DNA from 3 places in the Kocuria oceani genome. Region 3 is predicted to be linked to each of the others. Evidence: predicted binding sites of a transcription regulator. Region 3 holds the regulator's gene; each other region holds the start of a gene.
What was found. The regulator LexA, encoded in region 3, represses DNA repair genes until DNA is damaged. The targets are predictions, from matches to a motif close to TCGAACANNTGTTCGA.
Positions count from the first base shown of each region.

Region 1: a site for LexA is predicted at 5,581-5,596, ahead of PU704_RS09780 (DUF6504 family protein). Genes of this name have one in related genera too.
Region 2: a site for LexA is predicted at 2,989-3,004, ahead of PU704_RS18170 (LexA family protein). Genes of this name have one in related genera too.

Region 1 covers NZ_JARAMH010000007.1:121,418-131,389, forward strand. The annotation lists gene PU704_RS09740 (aminotransferase class V-fold PLP-dependent enzyme) at 1-269, shown strand, start outside; gene sufU (Fe-S cluster assembly sulfur transfer protein SufU) at 354-827, shown strand; gene PU704_RS09750 (MsnO8 family LLM class oxidoreductase) at 877-1,884, shown strand; gene PU704_RS09755 (nucleosidase) at 2,160-2,729, shown strand; gene PU704_RS09760 (lipoate--protein ligase family protein) at 2,754-3,470, shown strand; gene PU704_RS09765 (SOS response-associated peptidase) at 3,509-4,345, shown strand; gene PU704_RS09770 (pyridoxamine 5'-phosphate oxidase family protein) at 4,369-4,761, shown strand; gene PU704_RS09775 (GNAT family N-acetyltransferase) at 4,780-5,295, opposite strand; gene PU704_RS09780 (DUF6504 family protein) at 5,659-5,982, shown strand; gene PU704_RS09785 (fumarylacetoacetate hydrolase family protein) at 6,092-6,931, shown strand; gene PU704_RS09790 (TIGR03885 family FMN-dependent LLM class oxidoreductase) at 7,011-7,979, shown strand; gene PU704_RS09795 (DNA polymerase III subunit alpha) at 8,034-9,972, shown strand, end outside.
Region 2 covers NZ_JARAMH010000025.1:43,577-53,548, reverse strand. The annotation lists gene PU704_RS18185 (hypothetical protein) at 1-49, opposite strand, end outside; gene PU704_RS18180 (ParA family protein) at 143-940, opposite strand; gene PU704_RS18175 (Y-family DNA polymerase) at 1,264-2,523, opposite strand; gene PU704_RS18170 (LexA family protein) at 2,538-2,978, opposite strand; gene PU704_RS18165 (hypothetical protein) at 3,106-4,278, opposite strand; gene PU704_RS18160 (hypothetical protein) at 4,473-4,691, opposite strand; gene PU704_RS18155 (CPBP family intramembrane glutamic endopeptidase) at 4,760-5,548, opposite strand; gene PU704_RS18150 (hypothetical protein) at 5,556-6,143, opposite strand; gene PU704_RS18145 (transglycosylase SLT domain-containing protein) at 6,140-7,255, opposite strand; gene PU704_RS18140 (MinD/ParA family ATP-binding protein) at 7,289-8,041, opposite strand; gene PU704_RS18135 (helix-turn-helix domain-containing protein) at 8,838-9,101, opposite strand; gene PU704_RS18130 (DUF6668 family protein) at 9,235-9,870, shown strand; gene PU704_RS18125 (hypothetical protein) at 9,867-9,972, shown strand, end outside.
Region 3 covers NZ_JARAMH010000006.1:34,166-44,137, forward strand. The annotation lists gene PU704_RS08290 (hypothetical protein) at 68-229, opposite strand; gene hisH (imidazole glycerol phosphate synthase subunit HisH) at 226-990, opposite strand; gene hisB (imidazoleglycerol-phosphate dehydratase HisB) at 1,008-1,637, opposite strand; gene PU704_RS08305 (histidinol-phosphate transaminase) at 1,780-2,883, opposite strand; gene PU704_RS08310 (DMT family transporter) at 2,945-3,265, opposite strand; gene PU704_RS08315 (DMT family transporter) at 3,265-3,702, opposite strand; gene PU704_RS08320 (LysM peptidoglycan-binding domain-containing protein) at 3,791-4,210, opposite strand; gene lexA (transcriptional repressor LexA) at 4,555-5,328, shown strand; gene PU704_RS08330 (ATP-dependent DNA helicase) at 5,461-7,542, opposite strand; gene hflX (GTPase HflX) at 7,547-9,193, opposite strand; gene PU704_RS08340 (class I SAM-dependent methyltransferase) at 9,314-9,972, shown strand, end outside.

The DNA of each region.
Region 1 (9,972 bases), on a different contig from region 3:
GGCTGATCGGTCCGCCCCCGGGGGCGGACCGGGTGGGGCTGGCCGCGGTGGACGTGGCCGGGGTGCACGCCCACGATGTCGGGCAGGTCCTCGACGTCGCGGGGGTGGCCGTGCGGGTGGGCCACCACTGCGCCCAGCCGCTGCACCGGGCGCTGGGGCTGACCGCGACCACCCGGGCCAGCGGCTACCTCTACACCACCACCGAGGACGTGGACCGGTTCCTGGACGAGCTGGCCGGAGTGCGGGCTTACTTCGGCGTGGCAGGCTGATCCCGTGCGCATCCGCACCGTGCGCCCCCACACTGTGAGCACCCACCCCGGGCGCACCGCACCGGACCGACCGAGGAGACGACGATGAGCGCGCTGGACGGGCTGTATCAGGAGGTGATCCTGGACCACGCCAAGCGGCGCTCCGGGAAGGGCCTGGCCGCACCGACCCCCGGCCACGCCGTGGCCGAGTCGCACCAGTACAACCCCACGTGCGGCGACGAGATCACCGTGCGGGCCGAACTGGCACCGGCGCCCCCGGGCGCTGAGGACGCGGAGCCGGTGGTGCAGCGGATCAGCTGGGAGGGCGAGGGCTGCTCGATCTCCATGGCCGCGGCCTCCGTGCTGGCCGAGACCGCCCCGGGCCTGACGCGGTCCGAGCTGCTCGGGCTGATCGGGGCGTTCCGGGAGCTGCTGCGCTCGCGCGGCACCGTGGAGCCCGACGAGGAGCTGCTGGGCGACGCCGCCGCCTTCGCCGGGGTGTCCCGGTTCGCGGCCCGGGTCAAGTGCGCGATGCTCGGCTGGGTCGCCGCCGAGGAGGCCGTGGGCCGGACCGGCTGAGCCGCGGCGGTCCCGGAATGCCTCCTCCGCCGCGGCGGTTGAGCCGGACATGCCCCTCTCCGACATCGCCCTGTCCCTGCTCGACCGCGCCGCCACCCGGCGCGGGTCCACGGAGGCGGAGGCGCTCGCCCGCGTCCTGGACCGGGCGCAGCGGGCGGAGGAGCTGGGCTACCACCGGTTCTGGGTGGCCGAGCACCACGGGGTGCCCGGCATCGCGGGCTCCGCGCCGGCGGTGCTGATGGCCGCGGCCGCGGCCCGCACCCGCCGCATCAGGATCGGCTCGGGCGGGATCATGCTGCCCAACCACCAGCCGCTCGTGGTCGCCGAGCAGACCGCCACCCTCCAGGCCCTGCACCCCGGCAGGATCGACCTCGGGGTGGGCCGCTCGCTCGGGTTCACCGGCGCGGTCCGGGACGCCCTGCGCACGGGCAAGGAGGCCGCGGCCCGCTTCGGGGACGACCTCGCCGAGCTGCTCGCCCACCTCTCCGGCACCGCCCCCGTGACCGCCCGCCCGCGCGACCACGCCGCGACGCCGGTCTTCGTGCTGGCCACCGGCGCCGGGGTGGACGTCGCGGCGCGGGCCGGGCTCGCCGTGGTGCTCGGCGGTCCTGCCCTGTTCCGACCGGGCCCCGAGGGCGCCGCCGCGGTGCTGGAGCGCTACCGCGAGCGGTTCCGCCCGTCGTCGTGGTGGCCGGAACCGCACGTGGTGGTCTCGGCGAACGTCGCGGTGGCGGGCACCCGGGAGGCCGCGCGGCGGCTGCTCCTGCCCGAGGCCCGAGCGCTGGCCGCCTCCCGGACGCGGGGTGAGTTCCCGCCCCTGGAACCGGCGGGACCGGCGGACCCGGAGGTGCTCCCGGACCGGGAGCGGCGCCTGGTGGAGGAGTCCCTGGCGGCCTCGGTGCACGGCACGGCCCCGGAGGTCCGGGCGGGCCTGGAGCAGCTGGTCGCCCGGACCGGGGCGGACGAGCTGCTGGTGACCGGCGGCGCGCACGACCTCGCGGCCCAGGCGGACTCCGACCGCCGGCTCGCCGCGCTGTTCGCCCCCCGCCCGCACTGAACGCCCCGGCGCCGACCCCCGGCGCCCCGCCCGGATCCGGCGCCCTGCCCCGCCGGACCCCCTGGTGGTCCATCCCGTTGCGCCGAATCCCCCATGTCCTCGCAGATCCCCCCGATCGGACGGGGGGATCTGCGAGGACATGGGGGACTCGGCGGTGCGGACCGGTGGGGAGGGGGGACCCGGTACCGGCGGCGGGGTGCGCGGGGGCACGTGGGTACGTGGGGGGGGCATGCCAGGGCGGGCGAGGGCGCGTGGGGGGCGGATAGAGTGGGCGGGTGCAGAAACTGCTCGTGCTCGCCGCCCACCCGCTGGAGACCAAGTACTTCCCGGACGACATCGACCTGGTCCTGACCGGCGTCGGGATGTCGGCGGCGGCGGTGCACACCACCGAGGCGGTGCTCACCCGCTGCCCGGACCCCGCGCGGCGGGCGGAGCTGACGGTGCTCAACATCGGCAGCGCCGGAGCGCTGCGGGACGGGCTGCACGGGGTGCACGAGCCCTCGCGGATCATCAACCGGGACGTGGACGAGCAGCTGCTGCGCGCGGCCGGGATCCCCGTGGACAACGTCATCGAGCTCGGCGGCGAAGGCCCGGTCCTCGCCACCGGGGACTCGTTCGTGGCCGGCGGGCCCGCCCGGGACGCCCTGGCCGCCCGGGCCGACCTCGTGGACATGGAGGGCTGGGCGATCGCGGTGGCCTGCCGGCACCTGGGCGTGCGGCTGCGGATGGTCAAGCACGTCTCCGACGCCGCCGACGAGGCCGCGCTCGCGTGGGCCGAGAAGGTCGAGGTCAGTGCGGTGGCCCTGGGGCAGTGGTTCCGCGCCAGCGGCATCGCCGCGCGCTGACCCGCGACTAGACTGGGGCCCAGCATGAAACTACTCCGCCAGCGCGAGTCCCTGGGCGCCCAGCAGGACTACGAGAGCGCCATGACCCTCCTCGCCGACGTCCGCCGCAGCGGTCCCGTGCTGCGGCTCTACGAACCGGCGCCCACGGTCGCCTTCGGCCGCCGGGACGAGCTGCGCCCGGGCTTCGCCGACGCCGCCCGGGCCGCCCGGGAGAGCGGCTTCGAGCCCCTGGTCCGGCGGGTGGGCGGACGCGCGGCGGCCTACCACGGCGGGTGCCTGATCGTGGACCACCTGGAGGCGGCCGAGGACCCGACCACGGGCATCCAGGACCGCTACCGCCTGTTCGGGGACATGCTCGTGGCGGCCCTGGAGGAGCTCGAGGTCGAGGCCGACGTCGGGGAGATCCCCGGCGAGTACTGCGCCGGGGAGCACAGCGTGCACGGGACGCACCCGGCGTCGTCGTCGGCCCCGGGCCGGAAGGTGAAGCTGGCCGGCACCGCCCAGCGGGTGGTCGCGGGCGCCTGGTACTTCAGCACCGTGCTGGTGGTCGAGCAGTCCGAGCCCATCCGCTCGGTGCTCACCGACGTCTACGCCGCCCTGGACCTGGAGTGGGACCCCGCGACCGCGGGGGCCGTGGACGACCTGCGCCCGGGCACCACCGTGGCCGACGTCGAGCGCGGGATCCGCAAGGTGTACGGCATGTACTCCGAGTACCTGGGGTACGGGCCGCTCACCGACTGAGCCCCGGCCGCGGGCCGGGCAGACCGAGGAGGCAGCAGATGTGCGGACGCTACGTCATCGCCCGGGCCGTGGGCGACCTCGTGGCCGAGACCGGGGCCGTCCCGGACGAGAGCCTCGGCGCGGCCGACTCCGAGCGGCTGCGGGCCAACTGGAACACCGCCCCGACCACCGACGTGCCGATCGTCCTGGAGCGCCTGGCGGGCGGGGACGGCCGGGTCGACGGCGGGGAGCTGGTGCGCGAGCTGCACGTGGCCCGCTGGGGACTGGTCCCGGGCTGGGCCAAGGACCCCGCGGTCGGGTCGAAGATGTTCAACGCCCGGTCGGAGACCGTCCTGGAGAAGCCGTCCTTCCGCAAGGCGGTCCGCGCCCGCCGGTGCGCGGTCCCCGCCAACGGCTACTACGAGTGGAAGCGCGAGCCGGGCCCCGGCAAGGGCGGGCGCAAGCAGCCCTACTACGTCCACCCGGCCGACCCGGAGGAGACCATCTGGTTCGCCGGGATCTACGAGTGGTGGCGGGTGCCCGAGGGCGCGGAGCTGCACTCGGCGGCCCTGCAGCCCGGCCGGGACGGCGGGGGCAGCACGTGGTTGCTGTCCTGCTCGATCCTCACCACCGACTCCCCGGAGCCCTCCGCCGAGCACCCCGTGCTGGGCGAGCTGCACGAGCTGCACGACCGGATGCCGATCCCGCTGGCCCCCGAGCACGTCGACGACTGGCTGCGCCCGGGGGAGGACGACGCCCCGCAGCTGGTGGACCTGGTCCGGGCCGAGGCGCACCGGACGGCCGCCCGGTGGGTGCTGGACCCGGTGGACCCGGCCGTCGGCAACGTGCGCAACAACTCCCCGGAGCTCGTCCTCCCGCAGCGGAGCCTGTTCTGAGCGCCGGGGAGGCCCTCCGCCGGATCCGCGACTTCGTGCGGACCCACGGCGGCGGGGTCGTGGCGACCAACAGCGGCACCGGCTGCCCCGAGTCCGCGTGGATCAACCTCACGGCCCACGAGGACGGGCGGCTGGTCTTCGGCACGAACGAGCGCAGCCGCAAGTACGCGAACCTGCGGGCCGACCCCCGGGTCTCCCTCGTGGTGGTCTCGGGGGACGGCCAGGAGTTCCAGCTCGAGGGGCGCGCCGCGGTGCTCGAGGGCCCTGCGGCGCAGGACGCCGGCGAGCTGCTGGAGTCCCGTCACCCGGGCGCCACGGGCAAGGACAGCACCCGGCTCGTGGCCGTGCGCCTGCACTGGGCCCGTTTCGTGGACGTCGCGGCCGACCCCCCGGTCCGGGAGGACCTCACCCTGTGAGCCCGGCCCCGCCGCGGCTCAGACGTAGTCCGTCTCGTAGTCCGTCTCGGGGACCCAGCGGTTGAAGTCGAGCGTCAGGTACAGCGCGAGCGCCGCCGCGTTGTCCTCCGCGATGCGCAGGCTCACCTGGTCGTAGCCGTTGTCGTAGAGGGTGCTCATGGCGCAGCGCACCAGCTGCTCGGCCAGGCCCTGCCGGCGGCGGGAGGCCGCCGTGAACAGCTCGAAGATGTAGGGGGTGTCGGGCAGGTCCTCGCCGACGCGCCGGGCCAGGACCAGGGCCGCGGCCACGACGGTCCCGTCGTCGTCCACCACCACCGGCGAGGCCTCGGGCAGGAAGGGCCCGTACTCGCCGTCGAAGACGCCCCGGATCACCGTGCGCGCCTCCTCGAGGCTGGAGACCCCGCCCTGCTCGTAGGAGGAGTAGTAGAGCTGGGCGAGGCTCTCGGCGTCCTCCGGGGTGGCCGGACGCAGGGAGACGGCAGGAGTCCTGGTGTTCTCCGCCGTGTGGGCGATCAGCGTGATGGTTCCGGTCATGGAGGCCTCCGTGATGTCGGCGCCGGGTGATCCGGCGTGGGTCGGGCGAGGGGACAGGGGACGACCCGGGGGGTCTCGCGGGGCAAGCCCTCCGTGCTTTCAGCGTATCCATTTCGCTGGTCTTGTCCATGCTTCCCCGGTGGCTTCCCCGGTGGCTCCCCCGGTGCTCCCTCGGTGCTGCCCCGGCGCTCCCCGGGTGCGGAGCAGGGCGGCGGCCGGCCCGTGCGGACGCGGTCACCGATGGGGAACACGTGTTCCGTCGGGACCATGCCGAGGGTTAGCCTGTCGTACAGGTGTTCTAGCTTCCAGGGGACAGGGCGCGCCGCACGGCGGGCGCCGGGACCGAGGAGGGGAGGGGCCGTCGTGGGCTTTCTGACGGAGGGCGTCGAGGTGGACTGCGACGCCGGCGGCGTGCCGGTGACCGTGCGCTGGCGCGGACGGGGCTACCGGGTGGCGCAGGACCCCGTGCGCTGGTACGAGCGCCGGGCGTGGTGGGCCGAGGACGCCCGGCTGCCCAAGGACCGCGGGATCGGGGCGGTGGACCAGCAGATGTGGCGGGTCCAGGTCCAGCTCACCGTCCGCTCGGAGCTGCTGACCCTCGAGCTCGTCCACACCCTCGACACCGGTCGCTGGCGGCTGCTGGCGGCCACCAGCGCCTCGGGTGCCCAGGTGGTGCGCTGTGCCTAGGGGCGCCGGCCACCGCGCCGCGGGCGCATAGGATCGGAGGGCAGGGCCCGCCCGCCGCGCGCGGGGGAGCCCGGAGGCGCAGCATCCGCGGCACAGAAAGGCGGCACCCGTGAGACTCGGCACCGTGCGACGGAACGGCACCACCCAGGCCTTCCGCCAGGAGGCGGGGGAGACCGTCTACCTGCCCGTCCCCGACGTCGGGGCCCTCCTCGCCGGGGGCGACCTGCGGCGGGCCGGGGAGCCGGGTCCCGCGCCCGCCCCGGAGGAGCTGGCGACGCCCGTGCTGCGCCCCGGCAAGATCCTGTGCGCGGGGCTCAACTACTACGACCACGCGGAGGAGGTGGGCCAGGAGATCCCGGAGCACCCCACGATCTTCGCGAAGTACGCCACCGCGCTCATCGGCCCCGCCGACCCCATCGCCATGCCGGAGGAGTCCGAGAAGATCGACTGGGAGGCCGAGCTGACCGCGGTGATCGGCTCGCCCCTGCGCCACGCCACGCCGGAGCAGGCCCGCGCCGCCATCGCCGGGTACACGATCATGAACGACATCTCCGTGCGGGACTGGCAGGGCCGGACCTCCGAATGGTTCCAGGGCAAGAACTTCGACCGCACCACCCCGGTGGGGCCCGTGGTCGTGACCCCGGACGAGGTCGACCCCGAGGCGGGGCTGGCCGTGCGCTGCAGCGTCGACGGCGTGCTCCACCAGGACTCCCGCACCGACCGGATGATCTTCTCCGCCGTGGCGCTGGTCGAGTACCTCAGCCGGTTCCTGACCCTCGAGCCCGGGGATCTCGTGGCCTGCGGCACCCCCGCCGGGGTGGGTCTGGCCAAGAAGCCCCGCCGGATCTGGCTGCGCGACGGCCAGGAGGTCGTCACCGAGATCGAGGGCATCGGGCAGCTGCGCAACGTCTGCACCCCCGCCGAGGAGCTCCTGGTCCGGACCTCCTGACCCGGGCCTCCCGACCCGGCCCGGCCGACCGGGCCGGCCGACGGCACCCATCCCGACCCGACCCCGACCGGAGGGCCCCATGGCGACCATCGGCTTCCACGCCTCCCACGAGCAGATCCCGCCCGAGCAGCTGCTGCGCGACGTCCGGCACGCCGAGCAGGCCGGCTTCGGCGCCGCCATGTGCTCCGACCACCTGGAGCCGTGGTCCCCGCGCCAGGGCCACTCCGGCTTCGCCCTGTCCTGGCTGGGCGCGGCGCTGGCCACCACGGCCCTGCCGTTCGGGTTCGTGCACGCCCCGGGCCGGCGCTACCATCCCGTGGTCACCGCCCAGGCCACGGCCACGCTCGCCCGCATGTTCCCCGGCCGGCTCTGGGCCGCCCTGGGCAGCGGGCAGCGGCTCAACGAGCGCCCGGTCAGCCCCGAGTGGCCGGGAAAGGAGCAGCGCCAGCAGTTCCTCGAGGCGAGCTTCGACGTCGTCCGCCGTCTGCACGCCGGGGAGGAGGTCAGCCACCGCGCACCGCTGCACGCCGACCGTGCCCGGGTCTGGGACCCCCCGGAGGTCGCGCCGCCGCTGCTGGTGGCCGCCCTCACCCCGGCCACCGTCCGCCGCTTCGCCCCCGTGGCCGACGGGTTCATCACCGTCAACCAGCCCCTCGAGGACCTGCGGCGGATGCTCGGGACCTGGCGCGAGGCCGGCGGCACCGGGCGGGCCGCGCTGCAGGTGCACCTGAGCTGGGCGCCCTCCCCGGAGCAGGCCCGGGCCATCGCCTTCGAGCAGTGGCGCACCAACGTCTTCGACCCCGTCACCATGGCCGAGCTCGCCTCCCCGCAGGACTACCAGCGCAAGGCGGTCCAGCAGGACGTCGGGCACGAGCAGATCGCCGGGGCGGTCAACGTCTCCGCCGACCTCGGCCGGCACGCGCAGTGGCTGCACGAGTACGCCGAGCTCGGCTTCGACGAGATCCACCTGCACCACGTGGGGCAGGAGCAGGCGGCCTTCCTCGACGCCTTCGGGGACGCCGTGCTGCCCCAGTTCGCCGCGGCGTGACCCGCCCCGGCGTTTGCAATTGACTTAAGTTCGAACACATATTCGAATACCGGTGTGAGCTTTCCGCACCTGCACGTCGCCACCGCCTTCAGCGCCCACTACGGGGTGAGCCGGCCCTCCGCCCTCGTCGCCGCGGCCGCCGCGGACGGCGCGGAGATGCTCGCCTGCACCGACCGGGACGGCCTCTACGGCGCGGTCAAGCACCTGGACGCGTGCCGGGAGCACGGCATCGACCCCGTCCTGGGCGCCGACCTCGCCCTGTACGGCCCCGGACGCGAGCGCGTCCTCGGCCGCGTGCTGGTCCTCGCCGCCGGCGGGACCGCCGGCGCCGGCTACGCCGCCCTGTGCCGGCTCGTCTCCGCCGCCCACGCCGGCGGCGTCCCGGCCGGGGTGGACCCGGACCAGATCGCCGCCCACGCCGTCCGCCCCGGGCGCACCGGCCCCCTGCTGACCGTGCTGCTCGGGCCGGCCTCCGACGTCGGTCAGGCGCTCGTCGCCCGCCGCTACCGCGCCGGCCGCGCCGCCCTGGCCCGCTGGCGGGCCCGGCTGCCGGCGGAGGCGCTCGCCGTGGAGGTGGTCACCCACCTGGCCGCCCCCGGCACCGCGTGCAGCACCTCCCACGCGGCCCGGCTGCTGCGCGCCGCCGCCGAGGCGGGGCTGACCCCCGTGCTGACCAACGCGGTGCGCTACGCCACCCCCGCCGAGGCGGCGACCGCAGACGTCCTCGACGCCGCCCGCGCCCTCACCCCGCTCGAGGCCCTCGGCCGGGCCGGTCCGCCCGGCAGCGGGGGCGCCGCCGACCGCCGGGCGCCCCCGGCGGAGCCGCTGCAGCCCAACGGCCAGGGCTGGCTCAAGTCCACCCGGCAGATGCGCTCGCTGGCCGCGGAGATCGCCCGGGCCGCCGACCTCGGGACCGCGGGCGCCACGGCCCTGCTGGCGGGCACCCAGCGGATCGCCGACCGCAGCCGCCTGGACCCGGTGGCCGACTGCGGGTGGGGCCGCCCGGTGGTGCCCGAGGCCTCCGTGCTGGGCCTGCGGCGCCCGGCGCCCGCGGAGCTGCGTGCCCGCTGCGAGGACGGGCTGGCGCGGCGCTACCCGGGCCGCCGGGCGAGCCCGGCGGTGCGGTCCCGGCTGGACCGGGAGCTGGGGGTGATCGGGGAGCTGGGCTTCGCCTCCTACTTCCTCACCGTGGCCGAGGTCTCCGCGATGATCGGGGCGATGGGCGTCCGGCACGCCGCCCGCGGCTCCGGGGTCTCCTCGCTCGTCAACTACCTGCTCGACGTCTCCCAGGTGGACCCCCTGGAGCACGACCTGCTCTTCGAGCGCTTCCTCTCGCCCGACCGCTCGACCCTGCCGGACATCGACATCGACGTCGAGTCCGCCCAGCGCCACCGCGTCTACCGGGAGATCTTCGACCGCTTCGGCGCGGAGCGGGTGAGCCTCATGAGCATGCAGAACGCCTACCGGGCCCGCGGCGCCGTCCGGGACGCGGGGCTGGCGCTCGGGCTGGACCCCGAGACCGTGGACACGGTGGCCAAGCAGCTGTGGCACCTGCCGGCCTCGACCCTGCGCGAGACCCTCGCCCGCCAGCCGGAGCTGCGGGATTTCGCCGAGCAGGTGTCCCGGGAGAAGCAGCTGGACCTGCTCGTGGACCTCACCGAGCGCCTGGACCGCCTGCCCCGGCACATCTCCATGCACCCGTGCGGGGTGATCCTGGGGGACCGCTCCCTCCTGGACCGCACCCCGGTGCAGACCGGCGGGGCCGGGATGCCGATGAGTCAGTTCGACAAGCACGACATGGACCCCATGGGCATGCTCAAGCTCGACGTCCTCGGCGTGCGGATGCAGTCCGCCCTCGCCCACGCCGTCGAGGAGGTGGCCCGCATCCACCCAGGACGGCCCCGCCTGGACCTGGAGTCCGTCCCCGTCGACGACGAGGCCACGTTCGAGCTCATCCGCTCGACCCACACCCTGGGCTGCTTCCAGATCGAGT
Region 2 (9,972 bases), on a different contig from region 3:
CGTTGGCCTCGGGCTCTGAGGCTGGCGCTGGCGTGTTGCGTGAGGGCAAGGTGGATCGTCCGGCGATAGGGGATATGGGACGGTCCGAGGCTGGCAGCGGAGGCGTCAAGGCCTGTCGGCGTGCTGGGCGTGCGGGCATTGGTCAGTTCCTTCCGACTCGGCTGGGCAGCAGGCGTTGGAGGTGAGCATCGTAGAAACGAACCAGTTCCTCCGTCTTGGGCAACTCGTCCAATCCCATTCCGGCCTCCTGCGCAGTTTTCACAGCTTCGCGCTTGGGGATATAGGGCTCCAGGAGCTGGTCCCCGTAGGTTTCAGCCAGCCACAAGCGCCATTCTCGCGAGGCGATGGTGGAGGGTTCCCATAGATTGAGTAGCACCCCACGGTTTTTCAGCTCCGGGTTCAGTTCCTTTTGAACTTCCTGGATGGAGCTGAAGATATGGGCGACTCCGTTGGCGGCATACAGTGCTGGCATGGTCACCACCAGCACCTGCGTGGCGGCCACCAGGGCATTGACAGTCAGAGCCCCACGGTTAGGTGGGCAGTCGATGATCACCAAGTCGTAGCGGTCGGCCATCGTGGCCAGGTTGGCTTTCAGCCGCGAGGAGTTCTCTGGCGTTTTGGGTTTTTGGGTGAGCTCGTCCTCGATGTAGGTCAGCGCCTCACCGGAAGTTGGAGCAAGGTCCACGCCTTCCCAAACAGCGGGGACGATCACGTCGTCGAGCGCGTAGCGGTGCTCCGCATCCGGATTGAGCGTGTCAGCAACCCCAAGGGCTTCCGGCTGTGGGGGCTCAGCAGCCAGTGCGGAAGTCAGGTTGCCCTGCGGATCAGCGTCGACGGCCAGCACGCGCAGGCCTGCGCGGGCGGCGGCTCGGGTCAGGTGGTACGTGGTGGTTGTTTTCCCGACCCCGCCCTTCTGGGCGGCGACAGCGACGATGTCCACGGGGGCTCCTTGGGGCTCGGGGAAGTGATGCCAAATCATGCCTATCACAGTTAGCTCCGTTGGAACTAACAATACGTAGTTGGAACTAATACCTCCAACATCCTGGCCAGGCGTAGCACCAATCTCATACAGGGAAGCTGATCAAGGATCAGCTACCCCCAGTGATGCGGTCGACCTCAAGGCACACTGACGTCAAAGGTGACGCGTCTTCCCAGATGTGGGGGCAGGGAAGTGGCACTTAGGTTCCCCAATCTTCTTAGGCAAGCGTTTCGGAGGCCCTCCGGGGCCGAGGAAATGTGCGGCAGCCCCTCCTGTGTCTTGGGTCAGCTGACGGTGCGTAGTTCCGCCCAGTCGGTCGTATACCGGGGTGACAGGTCAGCTTGCCGGTTTCGCCAGGTAGCGGGGGAGCGGGTTCCAAGCCGGCCCAGCGCCAGGGTGCCGGTGCCGAAACGGCGGTTGACCGCGTCGATGAGCTCCCCGATCGGGGCGGGCGGCTCGAGCACCCCGGGCAGGACGGGCACCGAGCCCTCGGGGGCGAGGTCCGTGCAGAGGATGCCAGCCCGCATGTACTGCATCCCGTGCATGAGCTTGGGCACCAGGGCCGCCCGTGCCGCGGCCACCAAGGGTCCGGGCTCGTTGGTGGGCACAGCCAGACGCACGTGCGCGGAGACATTGTGGGTGGGTCCGGGCCGGTGCGGTGAGGTGGTGGCGAAGACGGTGCAGCGCCCGGTGACCTCGCCTTCCTTCCGCAGCCGGCGGGAGGCGCGTTGGGCGAACTCGGCTACGGCTTGTCCCACGATCTCCGGGTCCCAGATGGGGTCCGGGAAGGATCGGGAGACCAGGATCTGGGCCTTGGTGGCCACCTCGTCTTCGACGGGGATGGCGGGGAAGCCGTTGAGCTCGAGCACGGTGCGCATCTGCACCACGGAGAACTTGTGCCGGATGGCCACCGGGTCGGCATCGCGCAGATCGGCGATGGTCTCGATGCCCATCGCCTCCAGCCGCTTGGCCAGCCGCCCGGCGATGCCCCAGACCTCGGTGACGGGCAGGGCCGCCAGGAGCCGCTCCCAGTACCCGTCCGGGGCCTGGTCCCAGTGCACCACCCCACCGGTGGCAGGCAGCTTCTTCGCGGCCTCGGTGGCGATCTTCGCCCGCGTCTTCGAGCTGGCGATCCCGATGCTCACCGGTAGTCCGACGTTGCGGGCCACGGTGGCTTTCAGCCGGCGGGCCCATCGCACCTGCTCAACCGGGGTGCCCTCGGGTGGGAGCAGGAAGCACTCGTCGATGGAGTACACCTCCTGGCCCATCGCGTGGCGGGCCAGCAGCAGCATCACGCGTTCGGACAGGTCGGCGTAGAGCTGGTAGTTGGAGGAACGTTTGATCAGTCCCCAGCGTTTCGCGTCGGCGCGCAGCTGGAACCAGGGGTCGCCCATCTTGATCCCCAGGGCCTTGGCCTCAGCGCTGCGGGCGACCACGCACCCGTCGTTGTTGGAGAGCACCACCAGGGGTTTGCCGGCCAGGGAGGGCTCGAAGAGGGCCTCGCAGGAGGCGTAGAAGTTGTTCACGTCGACCAGGGCGATCACCGCAGACCACCGTCCTAGTGCAGCTTCCGCTGGTTGAGGTGGCGGATGCCGTATACCACGACACCCCAGATGTGCAGGGTCGACAGCGACGGGACCTCCACGTCCGGGTAGGCCGGGTTCTCCGGGTGCAGCACGACCCGGTGGGGGTGGACGTGGAGGGTCTTGATGGTGAAGTCCCCGTCGAGCACGGCGATCACGACATCGCCGTGCCTGGGGGTCAGGGAGCGGTCCACGAGGACTTCGTCGCCGTGGTAGATCCCGATGCCTTCCATGGAGTCTCCGGTGACGCGGAAGAGGTAGGTGGACGTCACGTCTCTGATCAGGACCTCGTTGAGGTCGATCCGGCCGTCGTCGAAGCTGTCCTGGGCAGGGGAGGGGAAGCCAGCCGGGACTCGGACCAGGACCGCAGAGACCAGCACGGGGCGGTCAATGGTGAGCGGTACTGGGTGTCTCATGCCGCCAGGATAGAACACATACTCTAAAGCTCAGCCCATAAACACAATAGACCCGTACAAAGATACGGTTTGGTTAGTGTCGATGGTGCGGATTCTCCCGTCCCGACCGGACACGCCAAGGGCCCGGCTACGGAGCCGAGGCGGCGCCGGCGGCTTGGTTTTGGCCGGCGGCGATCTGGGCGGCCCAGCGTTGCCGGAACGGCCGGCGGGGACCAGGCTCGGGGGCCGACGCGGGGACAGTCGCGGCGGCGGCGATGCGGGTCGCGTAGCGTTCGGCGGCCGCGCGTGCTGCCGCGCGGCGCTGGGCGGCCTCGGCGGCGACCCGTTGGTCCCGGGATCGCAGGGGGGTGCCGTCGGGGTGGGTCCAGGCGCGCATCCGGGTAGCAAGCCAGGCGGCGGGGTTGTCGATGCCTTCCACGGTGAGGAAGCCGTAGCGGGTGTTCTCCGGGGTCCAGTCCAGGGCGGTGAGCACGTCGGCGATGGTCCATCCGGCTTCGAAGAACGGGCGGCACACGCTGGCGACGTGGGCGGTGGTGAGCTGGCGCAGGACGATGGCCTCGTGCTGGAGCTCCAGGGCAGCCGCCCGCTGAGTCTCTTTCCGCGCCCGACGGGTCACCCGCCCTGTCAAAGGCTCCGTCGTCGCATGACGGGGCCACAGCGGGGCTGTACGACGACTCAGGGCGGCGACCACCTCGCGCCGCTGCGCGGCGCGCTTTCGAGTGGGTCGCGGCGCAGCCGCGTCCTTCGGGGAAAGCTCTTCGCGCGCGTGCGGGGAAAGACTCTCCCACTTCGTGGGGACCGGGGTGTCAGTTATCTCCACAGGCTCAACTGCCGGCTGGACGGTGTTGTGGATGAGGGCGTAGACGGGGGCCTCGCCGCGGGTGCGGCCGGTGGCGGCCGGGGTGCGGGCGGCGCTGCGGCCGGTGGCCACCACGGCCAGCAGCCCGGCCTCGCGCAGGTGACGGATCACTCGGGCCACGGTGGAGCGGGAGCGGTCGATCTTCTCCGCGACCCAGTCCCAGGTCGTGCGCCAGGTGCGCGAGGCAGGGTCCTGCTGGCGGCAGATGATCTCCACCACGGCCAACAGGTTCGCCCGGGCATCGGCACGGATCAACTCCAGGCTGGGGTGCTCCAGCACGGCCCGGCGCCAGGCGGCGACGTGCTTGGCGAGCTGGCACCCCGTGGGCACCGCCCGCAGCACGACGGCCCTGGAACGCTCCTGCTCCACCCGCACACGACGGGCGTGAGAGGGGAACTTGTGGACGGACGGGTGCTCGTCCTGGTCAGCGGCCAACGTCACGTCGGCAGCACGGAGCCGGGAGGACTCCACATGGTGACGCGTCTCGGCTACACTAGGGGGCACAACAGTCCCCTGGTGATGGGTTCATTGATAGGTCTCATTCAGTTAGCTGTTGAACCAGCTGTCTCGGTCGCCAAACTTCTGACAGCTGATTGACTTCGACGGCCCGCCCTGCACGGCGGGCCGTCAGTCATTTAAGGGTCAAGAGGTAGTTGATTTTTCTCGTTGGACTTGGGGTTGTCGAGCTCGTTGGGGAGTCCCGCGTCACGCCGGATGAGCGCACCGATGTACCGGGCCATGGAGATGTTGTTGGCCTCAGCCTTCTCGGCTGCCAGCCGGTGCTCTTCCGGGTACATCCGGAAGCTGAACGGCACCTTGCTGCCGTACAGGGCTGGCGTCTTGTATTCGCTCACGGTCACATCCTGACAGAGTGGGTTTATATGTGCCAGGGGTTGAAGGGTGTGTCGCACTTCGTGTCGGCTCACATCTGCCACCAGTCGAGCCACTGAGCGAACACGAGAAGGTTGTGCACGAAGTGCGCAGCGACGGGGATCCATAAGCTGCGGGTGAGCATGGCGGTGGCTATGTAGAGGCTGCCCGACCACGCAGCGGTAGCGATATTGAGTGCGCCAGATGGTTCGTGATGCCAGGCGAAGGCGGTGACGCCTACGAGGACGATGCCCGTGCTGACGAGCGGTTGCCATCGGTGTAGACGCGGGGTGGCCCAAACCAAGGTGAGGAGCGCTAGGGGCAGGCCACGGAAGAAGACTTCTTCTGCGACCGGTGCGCTAAGCAGGCTCATGAAGACCACGGAAATGGGTGGAGCGTCTTTAATGGCGAGATATCGCCAGTCGTCGTGAAGCGCAATCAATGGCAGGTTTGAGCTGAAGACGTCAGTCACCAACCGGGTCCCGGCGCTGTCCAGCAAGATCGTGAAGGTCAGCAGTAGGACGAGGCCCACGGCAGCGCGCTGACGATCGTTGACGCCGGGTAGCTGGGGGGTGGTGAGCCCTATCGAGCGAGTCACCCGGGCACCCACTACCCGAAGCGCCATGAGCTCTTTCGGGACCAGCCACCAGGCTCCCACGAGAAGCCCCGCGGTGATTCCGACGCTGAACCCCAGCGCGGCCCAGGTGTTCCAGCTTGGAGTGTCTATTCCAGGTAACCGCATCGCGAGCTGGAAGAGAATGCCGGCAGACGTCACGACCGCGAGGGCCATAAGCATGTGGGCCGCCGCGAGCTTCGTGCGCTGATCATCTTCAGGAGTCATGGGCGCCTTAGTTGGGGTCACTGGATTGGTGACCGACGACTTCCCACTGCCCGCTGTGCTTCTCGAGGTAGATGACGACCTGACGTCGCCCGGTGGCCTCGATTTCTTGACCGTCGCGGCTGATCCAGCGCCAGGTGAGGTCGTAAGCGCGGATGACCTTGTCGTTGGCGACGTCGCGGGAGACATCTCCCACGGCGGGGGTGATGCTGGGTGCGCTGTATGCCTGGTGCTCGGACGGTTTCAGCCAGGCGGCCTGGTTGCCGTTGCGCTCGGGCTCGATCTGGTTGGCGGCCCATTCTTCCGACATCAAGGGCTTGGCGCGGATGGCGGCGGCGGTTTGGGTGCGGTCGGTGACGGTGTCCCAGGAGTGGATCAGTAGCGCGGCAGCTTCGGCGGTGGCTTCCACATCGGTGCGGTCCACATCAGTCGGATCCAGGAAGGTGCCCTCTCCGGGGGTGGTCGCGGTGGGGGAGGGCGTGCTCGTCGCGGTAGCGGTGGTCTGTTCGCTGGTCCGTTCAGCTACGTCTGGGGCGCAGGCAGCCAGGGGTAGAGCGCACAGCGCGAGGGTGAGGGCCAGCTGAGAGTGGCGGGTCATTTAGGCCACGCTCCTTTCTGCTTGAGGATGGGTTCGGGGTCGATGTTGAAGCCCTCGTAGGGGTAGACCACATCGGGGGCGTCGGGTTTGTAGATCTCGAAATGCAGGTGGGTGGATACCGCGCCCAGGCCGGCTTTGTTGCCTTCGGTGCCGATCACGTCGCCGCGTTTGAGCGTGTCGCCCTTTTTCACGCTGTAGGTGTTCAGGTGGCAGAAGGCGAAGCCGAAGTCGGGGTCGTCGCCGTTCTCCTTGGCGATCACGCACCCGTCGGTGTTGTTGAATCCGGTGATGCGCAGGGCTGTCGGGGCGATCACTGGGCCTCCTGAGCCGGAGCCGGCACCGGGGGTGGCGATGTCCACGCCCACGTGTTCTTGTGCCCAGGCCGGCAGTCCTGGGACGTTGCGCCGCCCGTAGCCGGAGGTGAACTTCCCGCCGGGCAGCGGCACGGTCCACTCACCGTCTCCTAGGTCACCGTCCCATTCCTGCGCCCCGGTGGGGACCTCGCAGTTGGCGGAGAACTCGCTCTGGCCGAGGTCAAGGATGGTGCGGACGTAGTTCTCGGTTTCCTCATAGGGCGGCACACCCTTGTACTGCTGCACGGCCCCGGGGCCGGCGTTGTAGGCGGCCAGGGTGAGGCGCACGAGCTGGTCGGCGTCCCCATCGGCCAGTGGTTCGACGTCCTTCTTCAGGGCGGCCATGTAGCGGCCGTAGGCCGGTATCGCGTCGTCGGGGTCGGTGACCTCGCCCCCGTTGCCGTAGGTCGCCCAGGTGGCGGGCATGAACTGGGCGATGCCCTGGGCTCCGGCGGAGCTGCCGGCGCCTGCGTCCCAGTTGGATTCCTGCTTGAGCTGGGCGGCCACCACGCTCACGGGCAGCCCTGCGGTCTTGGCGGCTTCTTCCACCAATGGTGCCCAGCCGTTGGGGATGTTCGGTGCACGCTCCTGGTCGTCGTCGGTGGTGACGGCGGTGACGGCGCAGGAGGTGGCCGAGGTCTGCTCCTCGTCTTCGGCCAGGGTGGCCACGAGCACGGCGAGAGCCACGATCGAGCCGATGGCGAAGACAAGCAGCAGCGCCATGATGGCGCCGAGGGCGCGCGAGGATCCAGCGGACATCACAGCCTCCTGGGGGGATGGGAGGGGTGTGGGTCAGAGCTGGTCGGTCAGTGTGGCGGTGGCTTCCTCGTAGGCCCGCACGGTTCCCGGGTGGAGGGCGTCGTAGTGGAAGGCGCGTCCTTCTTGGAGGGACTTGTCGAAGGGGATGACCACGCACCCGGCCAGTCCGATCGCCTCCGCGTAGTCGCGCAGGCGACTGATGCGTTCGGTGTTGTTGGTGGCGGTGTTGGAGACGACCAGCACGGAGCGGGCCAGCTTGTCGCCGTGGCCTTCGGCTGTGACGGCTTCGACCGTGGCTTCCAGCAGCCGGGCGTCGTCCTCGCGGTTGTGGGCGACCAGCACCAGCGAGTCGGCCACGTCCACGGCGGCGCGCCAGGTGGAGGACTGGGCGGAGTTGCCGGTGTCGAGCAGGATCAGGCTGTAGAGGGAGCTCAGGGTCTCGTGGGCGGTGCGCACGGAGCGCCCGTCCACCCGGGAGCGGTCGGTGCCCTCCGGTGGGGAGGCCAGCACGTGGATCCGGTCATCGCCCTGGGGGCGCACGTAGCGCACGAGGTCGGCGGTGCGACGGGTGACGGTCTCCAGGTTGCGGATCAGATCCAAGGTGGTGCGGTCATGGTCGGCAGTGAGGGAGCGTTCGGCCAGGGTGCCCTGGTTCTCGTTGAACTCCCCGGCCAGGATGTTGCCCCCGCGCACCCGACCGTAGGTCGCGGCGAGGTGGTAGGCCGTGGTGGTTTTCCCACCTCCGCCTTTGAGCTGGAGGACAGCAACGGTGTAGTGGGTCTGCAAGGGGCGCTGGATGCGTAGCCGGCGGGCTCTGGTGGCACGTTCGGCGGCAGAAGCGGCCAGTGACATTCCCAGGGTGTGGTTGCACCACCCGCGCCACCCGCCCCGTGCCGGTGCTTCGGGCTGGTCAGTGTTCTCCTCCCGCCGCAGATGCAGGCGCGGATCACCTGGTGCGGCCACCAGTACAGGCGATGCAGGGGTCCGGGAAGAAGGCGCAGCGCCAGCGGTGGGTCCGGAATCCAGCGAGGTTGTCTTCTGGGCTGGGCGCAGCGTGGTCACGTCCGAAGGCTGCGCGGTAGGTGCCCCCAGGATGGTGTCCTGGCGCGGCACCGGGGTGTCCTCCACATCGGGGACCCCTGTGGTGTCGGCCACTGGGCGTGTTTCTTCGCCCTGTGCGCGCTCGATATCCAGGTTTCCTGGCTTGTCAGGGGCCGCATCTACGCCCTCAGGGGTGGTGCTGGTAGCGGGAGTGGTCGGTGCGAAGTCATCGAGTGTGACGGCCCGTGAAGAGCCGCGCCGGACGGGTCGCTTCTTGGCGGAGGCACTGGGATCGGCAGCGACCGAACCTTCGGGATCGACAATCAGATGCGTCTCAGGTTCGGTCTCCGAGCTGGGATCGATCGCGGTGAGCTTGATCGGTCGCCCCAGGTCAGCGGCCACTGAGACCACATGCTTGATCGCCTCAGTCATCGAGGAGAACCCATAAGGAACTTGGTCGATAGTGACCTCCACGCTGTCGTCCGCGGCGATGGTGGCCGTGCAAACCGGCCGCTCCAGTGCCTCCGCCATGATGCTCTCCCTACTCGTCGTTAGCTTGCGCCCCGTCATTGTCGGTGGAATGGGGGACGTTGTATTGAGAGCGGAGGTGGGCCTTGACGTCGTCGCGCAAGATCAGCCAGGTCTTCCCCAGCTTGATCGCCGGCACGATCCCATCACGCAACCACCGGTAGGTGACCGTGCGGTCGGCAAGCCCGAGGACCCGCGTGAGGTCATCGATGCCCAGCCGCTCGGGCAGGCCCTCGAAGAGCTTGTCCAGCGCATCAGACACAACGACCATCTCCATTCTCACAGTTGCTACAATACACGACAATCTCTAATAACGGTTGATGATTCATGACAGTTGCTAAACCCCCTCAAAAGCTGTTTAATAGATACAGGGTCAAGTCTAGGTGAGGCCCTGCCACTGAGGAGATGTGATGGACAACCGTTGGGCTGAGCTGGTGTCACCCTTGACTGAGGAACAGGTCCGCCCGGTCTTCGAAGACGTCCCCGAGGAGACCGTGACGGTCCTACGCGGAGCACCAGGCCCCCAGCAGGGCATGGTCGGTCCCTCTGAGTCCGAGGGCCGCTTAGGACGTTTCCTCACCAACACCCATGGGGTGTTCTGGTTGGGAGCTCATGGCGGGGCCGGAGAATCCGTGCTGGCCGAACTGCTCGGCGGCACCGTTTGCCAGCATCGATGGCCGATGCGCTCGGCCGACGCAGGCCAGGAAGCCCCTGCCGCGATCTTTCTCGTGGCCCGTCAGAACCGGCGGGGACTCGACGCGGCCAGCCGCGCCGCCCGCGACTGGGCCTCCGGAACCCACCCCGATGTGGAGCTCCAGGGTCTCGTACTGATGGCCGATGCTCCGGGAAAAACCCCGAAGCCCCTGGCCGCAGCAACCCGGGTGGTCTCCGGCGGAGTACCGCGGACCTGGGTAGTGCCCTGGATCGAAGAGCTCCGGCTCACCGGGACCGTGGACTGGGAGTCCCTGGCCCGTGAGCCGAGAAAAGTCCTCACCGCCCTGGCTGAGGCAGTCGAAGAAATCAATCCCGAGAGGACCCCCCAATGATTGACCTCGTACTGGCAGCCTCCGACACCGTGCTGGCTCTGCCCGCCGCCCTGCCCGACTCGGACCCGCTGTCCCCTCCCGGCATTGGTGAAACCTGGAACC
Region 3 (9,972 bases):
GGGCTGCTCGGGTGGTGGAGCTGCTCGGTGAGCCGCTCCGGGTCGGGGACGTGCGGGACGGGCGGGCTCAGCGGGCCTGGAACCAGGAGTACCAGCCGTAGCCGATGAGCCCGGCGGCGACCAGGGCCAGGACCACCACCGTCCAGGCCGGCATCTTCTGCCGGTGGAACGAGATGGCGCCGCCGGCGATGAAGGCGCCGAGGACCATCACGACGACGGCGGCGCTCACGCGGCGTCGTCCTCCTGCTGGAGGGTCGGGCGCCCGGCCAGGGTGTCCCCGCCCAGGGGGTCACCGGCCTTGAGGTGGTCCAGCCGCCCGGTCCGCGGGAGGGTGCCCAGCCAGTTGCGCAGCAGCTGGATGCCGGCCTCGGAGGACTTCTCCGGGTGGAACTGCGTGGCGCACAGCGCCCCGTTCTCCACGGCGGCGATGAACCGTCCCCCGTGCTCGGACCAGGTGACCTGCGGCGGCTTCATCTTCAGGATGTTCTGCGGGAAGTCCCACTCCTGCACCCCGTAGGAGTGCACGAAGTAGAAGCGCTCGTCCTCGATGCCCCGGAACAGCACCGAGTCCTCGGGCGGGTCGACGGTGTTCCAGCCCATGTGCGGGACCACGTCGGCCTTCAGCCGCTCGACGACGCCGGGCCACTCGCCCATGCCCTCGGTCTCCTGACCGTGCTCGACGCCTGACTCGAAGAGGACCTGCAGGCCCACGCAGATGCCCAGCACGGGGCGCCCGCCGGCGAGGCGGCGGCCGATCAGGCGCAGGCCGTCGACGGAGCGCAGACCGTCCATGACCGCGGCGAACGCGCCGACGCCGGGCACCACGAGCCCGTCCGCGTCCAGGACGGCCTCGGGGTCGGCGCTGAGCACCACGTCGGCCCCGGCGGCCTCGAGGGCGCGCACGGCCGAGCGGACGTTGCCCGCGCCGTAGTCGAGGACCGTGACGGTGGGCCGGGCGGGGCGCTCCGGCCGGGTGGACTCCTCCGGCATGCGATCTCCTTCCGCGCTCACAGGGCGCCCTTGGTCGACGGGACGCCGCTGACCCGGGGGTCGGGCTCCACGGCCTGGCGCAGGGCGCGCGCGAGGGCCTTGAACTGGGCCTCGGCGATGTGGTGCGGGTCCCGGCCGGCCAGCAGCGTGATGTGCAGGCAGATCCCGGCGTGGTGGGCGAGGGACTCGAAGACGTGCTGGACCATCGAGCCGGTGAAGTGCCCGCCGATGAGGTGGTACTGCTGGCCCTCGGGCTCCCCGGTGTGCACCGCGTAGGGGCGGCCGGAGATGTCCACCACGGCGTTGGCCAGGGCCTCGTCCAGCGGGACGGTGGCCTCGCCGAAGCGGCGGATGCCGGCCTTGTCTCCCAGGGCCTGCCGCAGGGCGTCCCCGAGGACGATGGCCGTGTCCTCGACCGTGTGGTGGACGTCGATGTGGGTGTCGCCGGTGGCCCGGATCCGCATGTCGATGAGGGAGTGCTTCGACAGGGCGGTGAGCATGTGGTCGTAGAACGGCACCGAGGTGTCGATGTCGTTCGCGCCCGTGCCGTCGAGGTCGATCTCGACGGACACGGAGGACTCGCTCGTGCGCCGCTCCAGGGAGGCGCGGCGGGGGGCACGGGTGCCGGTGGGGCTCTGGTCGGTCATGCGGGTGGAACTCCTCGCGGGCGCGGCGCGGCCGTCGACGGGCCGCGGGGTGGCCCGGGCCGCCCCGGGCGGGCGGCGCGTCGGGCCCGGTGGTTGTCTGACTCCATGCTATCCGGGACGGAGGGCCCCGGTTCGCGGGGCCTCAGCCGGCGGAGACGATCCGCTCCATGCTGGTCAGGAAGGCGGTGGTCTCCTCCTCCGTGCCGGCGGTGACCCGCAGGTGGCCGGGGATCCCGACGTCGCGCACCAGCACCCCGTCCTCGAGCAGCGCCTGCCACATGGCCCGGGAGTCCGGCATCCCGCCGAAGAACACGAAGTTGGAGTCCGACGCCGCCGGTGCGAGCCCGAGCCGACGCAGCTCCTCGACGATGCGGTCCCGCTGGCGCTTGATGTCCTCGACGTTGGCCAGCAGCGCCGCCGAGTGGCGCAGGGCGGCCAGGGCGGTCGCCTGGGTGACGGCCGAGAGGTGGTAGGGCAGGCGCACGAGCCGGATCGCGTCGGCGACCTCGGGAGCCGCGGCGAAGTAGCCCAGCCGGGCACCGGCGAGCGCGAAGGCCTTGCTCATGGTGCGGCTGACGATCAGGCGGGGCCGGCCCGCCAGCAGGGACAGCGCGGTGCCCGTGCCCCGGTGGGAGAACTCCGCGTAGGCCTCGTCCACGACCACGACGGCCCGGTTGGGCTCACCGGCCTCGTACACGGCCGTGACGACGTCCTCGTCCAGGGCCGTGCCCGTCGGGTTGTTGGGCGAGCAGAGGAAGACGACGTCGGGGCGGTGCCGGCGGACCTGCTCGGCCGCCGACTCCGCGGTGAGCCCGAAGTCCGCGGACCGTTCCCCCGCCACGAAACCGGTGTGCGTGCCCGCGGCCAGCAGGGGGTACATGGAGTAGGTCGGGACGAAGGTGAGCAGGGAGCGCCCGGGGCCGCCGAAGGCCTGCAGGACCTGCTGCAGGATCTCGTTGGAGCCGTTGGCCGCCCAGAGGTTCTCGGCCTCCAGCCCGTGGCCCAGGTATCCGGCGAGCTCCTCGCGCAGGGCCGTGAACTCCCGGTCCGGGTACCGGTTGAGGGTCCGGGCCGCCGCGGTGACCTCCTCCACGATCGCGGTGTGCACGTCCGCCGGGACCGGGTGGGTGTTCTCGTTGGTGTTGAGCGCCACGGCGACGTCCAGCTGCGGGGCGCCGTAGGGGGCCTTGCCGCGCAGGTCGTCGCGCAGCGGGAGGGCGTTGAGTCGGTCCAGGTTCTGCGTCACCCGAACAGTTTAGACCTGCCCGCGGCGCCGCCCGCGGAGGGCTCGGACGGGGTGGAGGGGGTCAGTGGGCGGCGCCGAGCTCGATCAGCAGCACGCCGCCCATGATGAGCGCGATGCCCAGCACCATGAGCCGGCTCAGCGGCTCGCCGAAGAGCAGCCGGCCCGCGACCGCGGTGAGCGCCACGCCCGCCGCGGCCCAGATGCCGTAGGCCACGCCCAGCCCCAGACCCTGGCGCAGGGCGAGGGCGAGCAGCGTGAACGCGAGCAGGTAGCCGGTCAGCACGGCGGCGTACCAGCGCCGGCGGCCCTGCGCCGCGACCCGCAGGGACAGGGTGGCGGCGACCTCGGTGAGGATCGCCCCGGTCAGGTACAGCCAGGCCATCAGGCGCCGCCGTCCCCGGCTGCCCGGTGGGCGCCGACCTCCACGCAGAGCACCCCGGCGACCACCAGGGCGATGCCGGCGAGCACCAGCGGGCTCAGGGCCTCCCCGAAGACCAGGGCCGCCAGGAGGGCGGTGAGCGTCACGCCCGTGGCCGCCCAGATCCCGTAGGCCACGCCGACGGGCAGCCCGCGGCGCAGCACCGCCGCGAGGAACACGAACGCGGCGCTGTAGCCGGAGATGACGAGCAGGTACCAGCCCGGGTGTTCCAGGGCGGCCTTCAGGGCCAGCGAGGCGGCCACCTCGCTGCAGATCGCGGCGCCCAGCAGCGGCCAGACGGTGTCCCGCCGGCTCCGGGGCGGCCGCGGGGCACCACGGGCGGACACGATGGACGGCGGGCTGCCGTGGTCGGGACGCGGACGGCGGGCTCCAGGGCTCATGCCCCGACCCTACCGACGCGGAGCACGGCGCCGGGACGGAGTGCCCGGCGGCAGGTCCGGCGTTCGGCCGGCCGGGACGGACGGCCCGTCAGGCGGCGGGGACCTCTAGGAGCTGGCCCGCGTGGAGGAGAGAGCTGTCGAGGTCGTTGAGCTCCACGATCTCGTCCATGACGTCCCGCGGGTCCCGCTCCGGGTCGGCCTGCACGGCCAGGTCCCACAGGCTCTGCCCGGGGTGCACCGTGGCCTGCTCCGTCCCGGCCCCCGTGACGGGCTCGCTGGTGGCCGTGGCCGTGGACGGGACGAGGAAGATCACGGCGAGCACGACCAGTGCCGCGGAGCCGGCCAGCACGGGCAGGCCCAGCAGCACCAGGCGACCCCGCCGGGTCAGGACCAGCGGAGCGCGGGAGGTCCCTGCCGACGGGCGGGCCCGGCGGGCCGCGCGGGCCGGGCCGCCGAGGGGCCGGGGGCGGCGCGCGACGACGGCGCTGAGGGTGGCACTGGCACTCATGACATGAACTCCTTGACGTTCCCGCACGGGGCGGGCGATCTCGAACACCGGTCCGACCGGCGGCCCGTCCGGGCCTGCATGCGATCGAACATACTTTCGAATACCGATGACCCATGTCTAGCACGCGTCTGCGAAGGCTGTCGACACCGGGTCGTACATATGTTTGAAGACACACGGCGTGTCGCCTAGGCTGGGAGCACGTTCGGGCCTCGGGCCGGCACGCGTTCCGACTTCCCCCGGCTCCCTGCTGGCTGAGACCCATCGAAGCACCCGGGTCCGACATCGGAACGGGGCCGGCGCGCACCGGAGGCACCACCAGCCGGACGCGAAAGGACGACGCTCCCATGGCTCAGCCCCCCACCCCCGAGGAGTCCCGCGCCCGGGCCGGGCGCACCGGCGGCCGCGCCCGCGGCCGGGGTCTCAGCGTGCGCCAGCGCACCATCCTCGAGGCCATCCAGCGCTCCATCGCCGAGCACGGATATCCGCCCTCGATGCGCGAGATCGGCGACCTCGTGGGCCTGGCCTCCCTCTCCAGCGTCACCCACCAGCTCTCCCAGCTCGAGAAGCTGGGCTACCTGCGCCGGGACCCGAAGCGCCCCCGGGCGATGGAGGTCCTCACGCCCCTGCAGCTGCGCGACGCGGCCGCCCCGGCGACCCCGGAGGCCCCGCACGAGCCGGCGGACGCGCCCCGCGGCCCCCGTGCCGGTGCACCGGGCGGCGTGGCGGAGCTGTCCACCTCCGCGGACGTGACGATGGTGCCCCTGGTGGGCCACATCGCCGCCGGCGGGCCCATCACCGCCGAGCAGGACGTGGAGGACGTGCTGGCGCTGCCCCGCCAGCTGGTGGGCCACGGCGAGCTGTTCATGCTGCGGGTCAAGGGCGACTCCATGATCGACGCCGCCATCTGCGACGGCGACTGGGTCGTGGTCCGCCGGCAGAGCGCCGCCGACAACGGGGACATCGTGGCCGCCCTGCTCGACGACGAGGCCACGGTGAAGACCTTCCGCCAGCGCGACGGGCACACCTGGCTGCTGCCGCAGAACACCCGCTACGAGCCCATCCTCGGGGACCACGCCACGGTGATGGGCAAGGTCGTCTCGGTGCTGCGCAGCCTCTGAGAGCCGCTGTCCGGCACGCGCTGTCCGACAATCCGCTGTCCGGCACGCGCTGTCCGACAACCCGCTGTCCGGCGCCCGCAGCGGCACGGGGCCCGGCCGCTCGGCCGGGCCCCGTGCCGCGACCTGACCGGGTCAGGCCGTCGCCAGGCGCGCCAGGGCCCCGAGCACCACCGAGCGGTCCGTGGTGGTCCACAGCGGCGGCAGCGACCCGCGCAGGAACCCCCCGTAGCGGGCCGTGGCGATGCGGGAGTCCAGGATCGCCACGACACCTCGGTCCCCACCGGCCCGGATGAGCCGGCCGGCGCCCTGGGCCAGCCGCACGGCCGCGTGCGTCGCGGAGACGGACATGAACCCGTTGCTCCCCGCCCGCTCGGCGGCCCGGCTGCGGGCCGTGGACAGCGGGTCGTCCGGGCGCGGGAAGGGGATCCGGTCGATCATCACCAGCCGGCACGAGGCCCCCGGCACGTCGACGCCCTGCCACAGGCTCATCGTCCCGAACAGGCTCGTGGCGGGGTCGTCCGTGAACTCCTGGACGAGCCCGGCCAGCGAGGACTCCCCCTGGCAGAGGATCGGCAGGTCGGTGCGCCCGCGCAGGGCCTCCGCGGCCTCCTCCGCCGCCCGGCGGGAGGAGAACAGGCCCAGTGCCCCGCCGCGCGAGGCCTCGAGCAGGGCGAGCATCTCCTCCAGCTGGGCCTCGGTCAGGCGCCGGCCCGGCTTCTCCAGGTGCTTGGCGAGGTAGAGGATCCCCTGCCGCGGGTAGTCGAAGGGGCTGCCCACGTCCACGCCCTCCCAGCGCGGGGCGCCCTCGCCGCGGAGCCCGAGGGCCCCGGCGGCGGCGTCGAAGGAGGAGCCGACGGAGAGGGTGGCCGAGGTCAGCACCACGGTGCGGCCGTCGAAGAGGCCCTCCCGCAGGGTCCCGGCCACCGACAGCGGCGCCACGTGCAGGGTGGCCGGGTCGGTGTCCTCGGCAGGGACGTAGCCGCGGCCGGGCTCCCAGCCGCCCTGCCGCGAGATCCAGAGCACCTCGCGGGAGTCGGCGGCGGCGAGGATGCGCTCGGCCAGCTCCAGCACGTCACTGACCCGTGAGCGGGCCATCTGCCGTCCGGCGTCCCCGTCCTTCTCGCCCCCGGAGCCGCCCTTCGACTCGCTCATGACCGTGCGTGCGGCGTCCCGGATCTGGGCCACGGCCGCCGCCTGGGCGTCGTCGAGGCCCCGGTGCAGCAGTTCGGCGGGCGCGCCCAGCAGCGCGGCCTCCAGGTTGGCGGCCCCGGCGGTGAGGGAGTCGGGGTTCGCGGCGGTGTGCTTGCGCGCGGAGGCCGCCGCCGCGCGCACCATGGCCGCGGAGAGCTGGCCGGTGACCGCCCCCGTGACCCGGTCCTGCAGCTCGTGGGCCTCGTCGATCACCACGACGTCGTGCTCGGGCAGGACCGTGATGCCCTCGAACGCGTTGATCGCGAGCAGGGCGTGGTTGGTGATCACGATGTCCGCCTCCCCGGCCCGCTGCTTGGCGAGCTCGGCGAAGCACTGCTCGACCAGGGGGCAGCTGCGGCCCAGGCACTCCTTGGCGGTCACGGAGACCTGGCGCCACGCCTTGTCGCTCACGCCCGGGAGCAGCTCGTCGCGGTCACCGGTGTCGGTGGCGCGCGCCCATTCCCGCAGGCGCTGGACCTCCTGGCCCAGCCGGCCGGGCTGCTCGGTGGTCTCCGGCTGCGCGGCGCCGGGGTGCGGGGCGGCGTCGGGCAGGGCGAAGAGCGCGCCGGGGTCGTCCTCGGACGGGTAGCCGCCCTCGAGCTTGTGCAGGCACGCGTAGTTGCTGCGGCCCTTGAGCAGGGCGACGTCGACCTCGTGCTCGAGCTCTCCCTCCAGGGCGGCCAGCAGGCGGGGGACGTCCCGGCCCACGATCTGCGACTGCAGGGCGAGGGTCGCGGTGGCCACGACCACCGGCTTGTCCGCGTGCTGGGCGTGGGCCACGAGCGGGGCCAGGTAGGCGAGGGACTTGCCGGTGCCGGTGCCGGCCTGGACCAGCAGGTGCCGGCCGCGGTCGAGGGCCTCCGCGACCTTGCCGGTCATCAGCCGCTGTCCGTCCCGGACCTGCCCGCCCATCGCCGTGACGGCGGTGTCGAGCAGGCCCAGGGCGTCCTGCGCCCCGGGCAGGGTCTCCGGCCGTGTGCCGGAGACGTCCTGCCCGGACTCGTCGACGAATGCTGCGGGCACCGGCTCAGGCGCTCTCGGCGCCGAAGCCGGGCGCGTCCTCCGGAGCGAACTCCGCGAGCTCGGCCGCCAGGTCCTCGCGGACCTTCACCAGCAGGTGCGTGCCCTCGGGCAGGTGCTCGGTGCGCAGGATCTCCGCGTCCCAGTCGTGCAGCCGGCTGACGACGTCGCCGCGCTGGTACGGGACCAGCAGGTCCAGCACCGTCTCGGGGCGCGGGATGGACTCGCTGATCCGCTCCCGCAGCGCGTCGAGGCCCTCCCCGGTGCGGGCGGAGACGACCACGACGTTGCGCTCGCGCTGCCGGATCCGCTCGACCACGAAGGGGTCCGCGGCGTCAACCTTGTTGAGCACGATGATCTCGGGGATGTTCTGCGCGTCGATGTCCGTGAACACCTGGCGCACGGCCCGGATCTGGCCCTCCGGGTCCGGGTGGGAGGCGTCCACCACGTGCAGGATGAGGTCTGCGTCGGCGACCTCCTCCAGCGTGGAGCGGAAGGCCTCCACGAGCTGGGTCGGCAGGGACCGCACGAAGCCGACCGTGTCCGAGAGCGTGTAGCCGATCCCGTCGGGGGTCTGCGCCCGGCGGACCGTGGGGTCCAGGGTCGCGAACAGCGCGTTCTCCACGAGCACCCCGGCGTCGGTGAGCCGGTTGAGCAGCGAGGACTTGCCCGCATTGGTGTAGCCGGCGATCGCCACGGAGGGCACGGAGTTGCGGCGGCGGTTGAGCCGCTTGGTCTCCCGGGCCGGCTTCATGGCGGCGATCTCGCGGCGCAGCTTGGCCATCCGCGTGCGGATCCGGCGGCGGTCCAGCTCGATCTTGGTCTCACCGGGCCCGCGCGAGCCGATGCCCTCACCGGCGGCGGCGCGGCCACCGGCCTGGCGGGACAGGGACTCGCCCCAGCCGCGCAGGCGCGGGAGCAGGTACTCGAGCTGCGCGAGCTCGACCTGCGCCTTGCCCTCCTTGGACTTGGCGTGCTGGGCGAAGATGTCGAGGATCAGACCGGTGCGGTCGATGACCTTGACCTTGACGACGTCCTCCAGCCCGCGCCGCTGGGACGGGGCCAGCTCGGAGTCCACGATGACGGTGTCGGCGCCGGTGGCGGCCACGACGTCGCGCAGCTCCTTGGCCTTCCCGGAGCCCAGGAACGTGGCGGGGTCGGGCTTGAGCCGGCGCTGGACGATGCCGTCCAGCACCTCGGACCCGGCGGTCTCGGCGAGAGCGGCGAGCTCCCGCAGGGAGTTCTCCGCCTCCTCGAGGGTGCCCTCGGTCCAGAGACCGGCCAGGACCACGCGCTCGAGGCGCAGCTGGCGGTACTCGAGCTCCGTGACGTCCTCGAGCTCGGTGGACAGGCCCCCGACGCGGCGCAGCGCGCGGCGCTCGTCGAGGTCCTGCTGCTCGCCGTCGTGCTGCGAGTGCTCCTGGCCGCTGTCGGCCAGTTCGCGGGCGCGGCCGGTCAGGGGACCGCTCGCGGCGGACCCGGAGTCCTCGGGCCGGCGGTCGGCGCGCTCTCCGGCGTCGGCCTCCCGGGCCCGGGCCCGGGACAGGACGCGCTCGACGACGTCCTCGAGGTCCTGCCGGCTCAGGCCGTTGTCGGCCTCCACCGCGGGAGCCGCGGTGCTGTGGTCGGCAGGGGTGTTGTTCGACGGGGTCATGGTTCCTTTCGGAAAGGATGTGGTTGCTGTAATTCTAGTCGCGGGCTCCGACGGACGGGGCCTCGGCGGTGGAGCTGCGCGGAGCGGACCGGGTCCGCGCGATCGGTAGCATGAACGTCTATGACACGGCGTTCCGACTCCCCCGATCCCACCGCCGGCCCGGCGGCCCCGAATCCGGGGACCGAGCACTACTTCTCGGAGGATCCCTCGGTGCCGGAGGTGCGCCGCCCGGTGACCGTGGCCCTGCGCGGGCGGGAGGTCGTCCTGCAGACCTCCAACGGCGTCTTCAGTCCGCGAGGTCTCGACAAGGGAACGTCCGTGCTGCTCCGAAATGTTCCCGATCCGGCCGGCGCGGAGCTGCTGGACGTCGGGTGCGGATGGGGCCCGATCGCCCTGAGCCTGGCGGAGGCCGCGCCCGGGGCCCGGGTCACGGCGGTGGACGTCAACGAGCGCTCGCTCGGGCTGACCCGTGACAACGCGGCTGCCCTGGGCCTGGGCAACGTCGAGGTGCTGCTGCCCGAGCAGGTGCCGGCGGACCGCCGCTTCGACACCATCTGGTCCAACCCGCCCATCCGGATCGGCAAGCAGCAGCTGCACGAGCTGCTCCTCCGCTGGCTGCCGCGGCTGAACCCCGGCGGGAGCGCGTGGCTGGTGGTGCAGAAGAACCTGGGTGCCGACTCGCTGCAGAAGTGGCTGGCGGCCGAGCTGGGCGAGTCCTTCCGGGTCTCCCGGCACGCCACCGACAAGGGGTTCCGCGTCCTGCGGGTCGACCGGGCGGC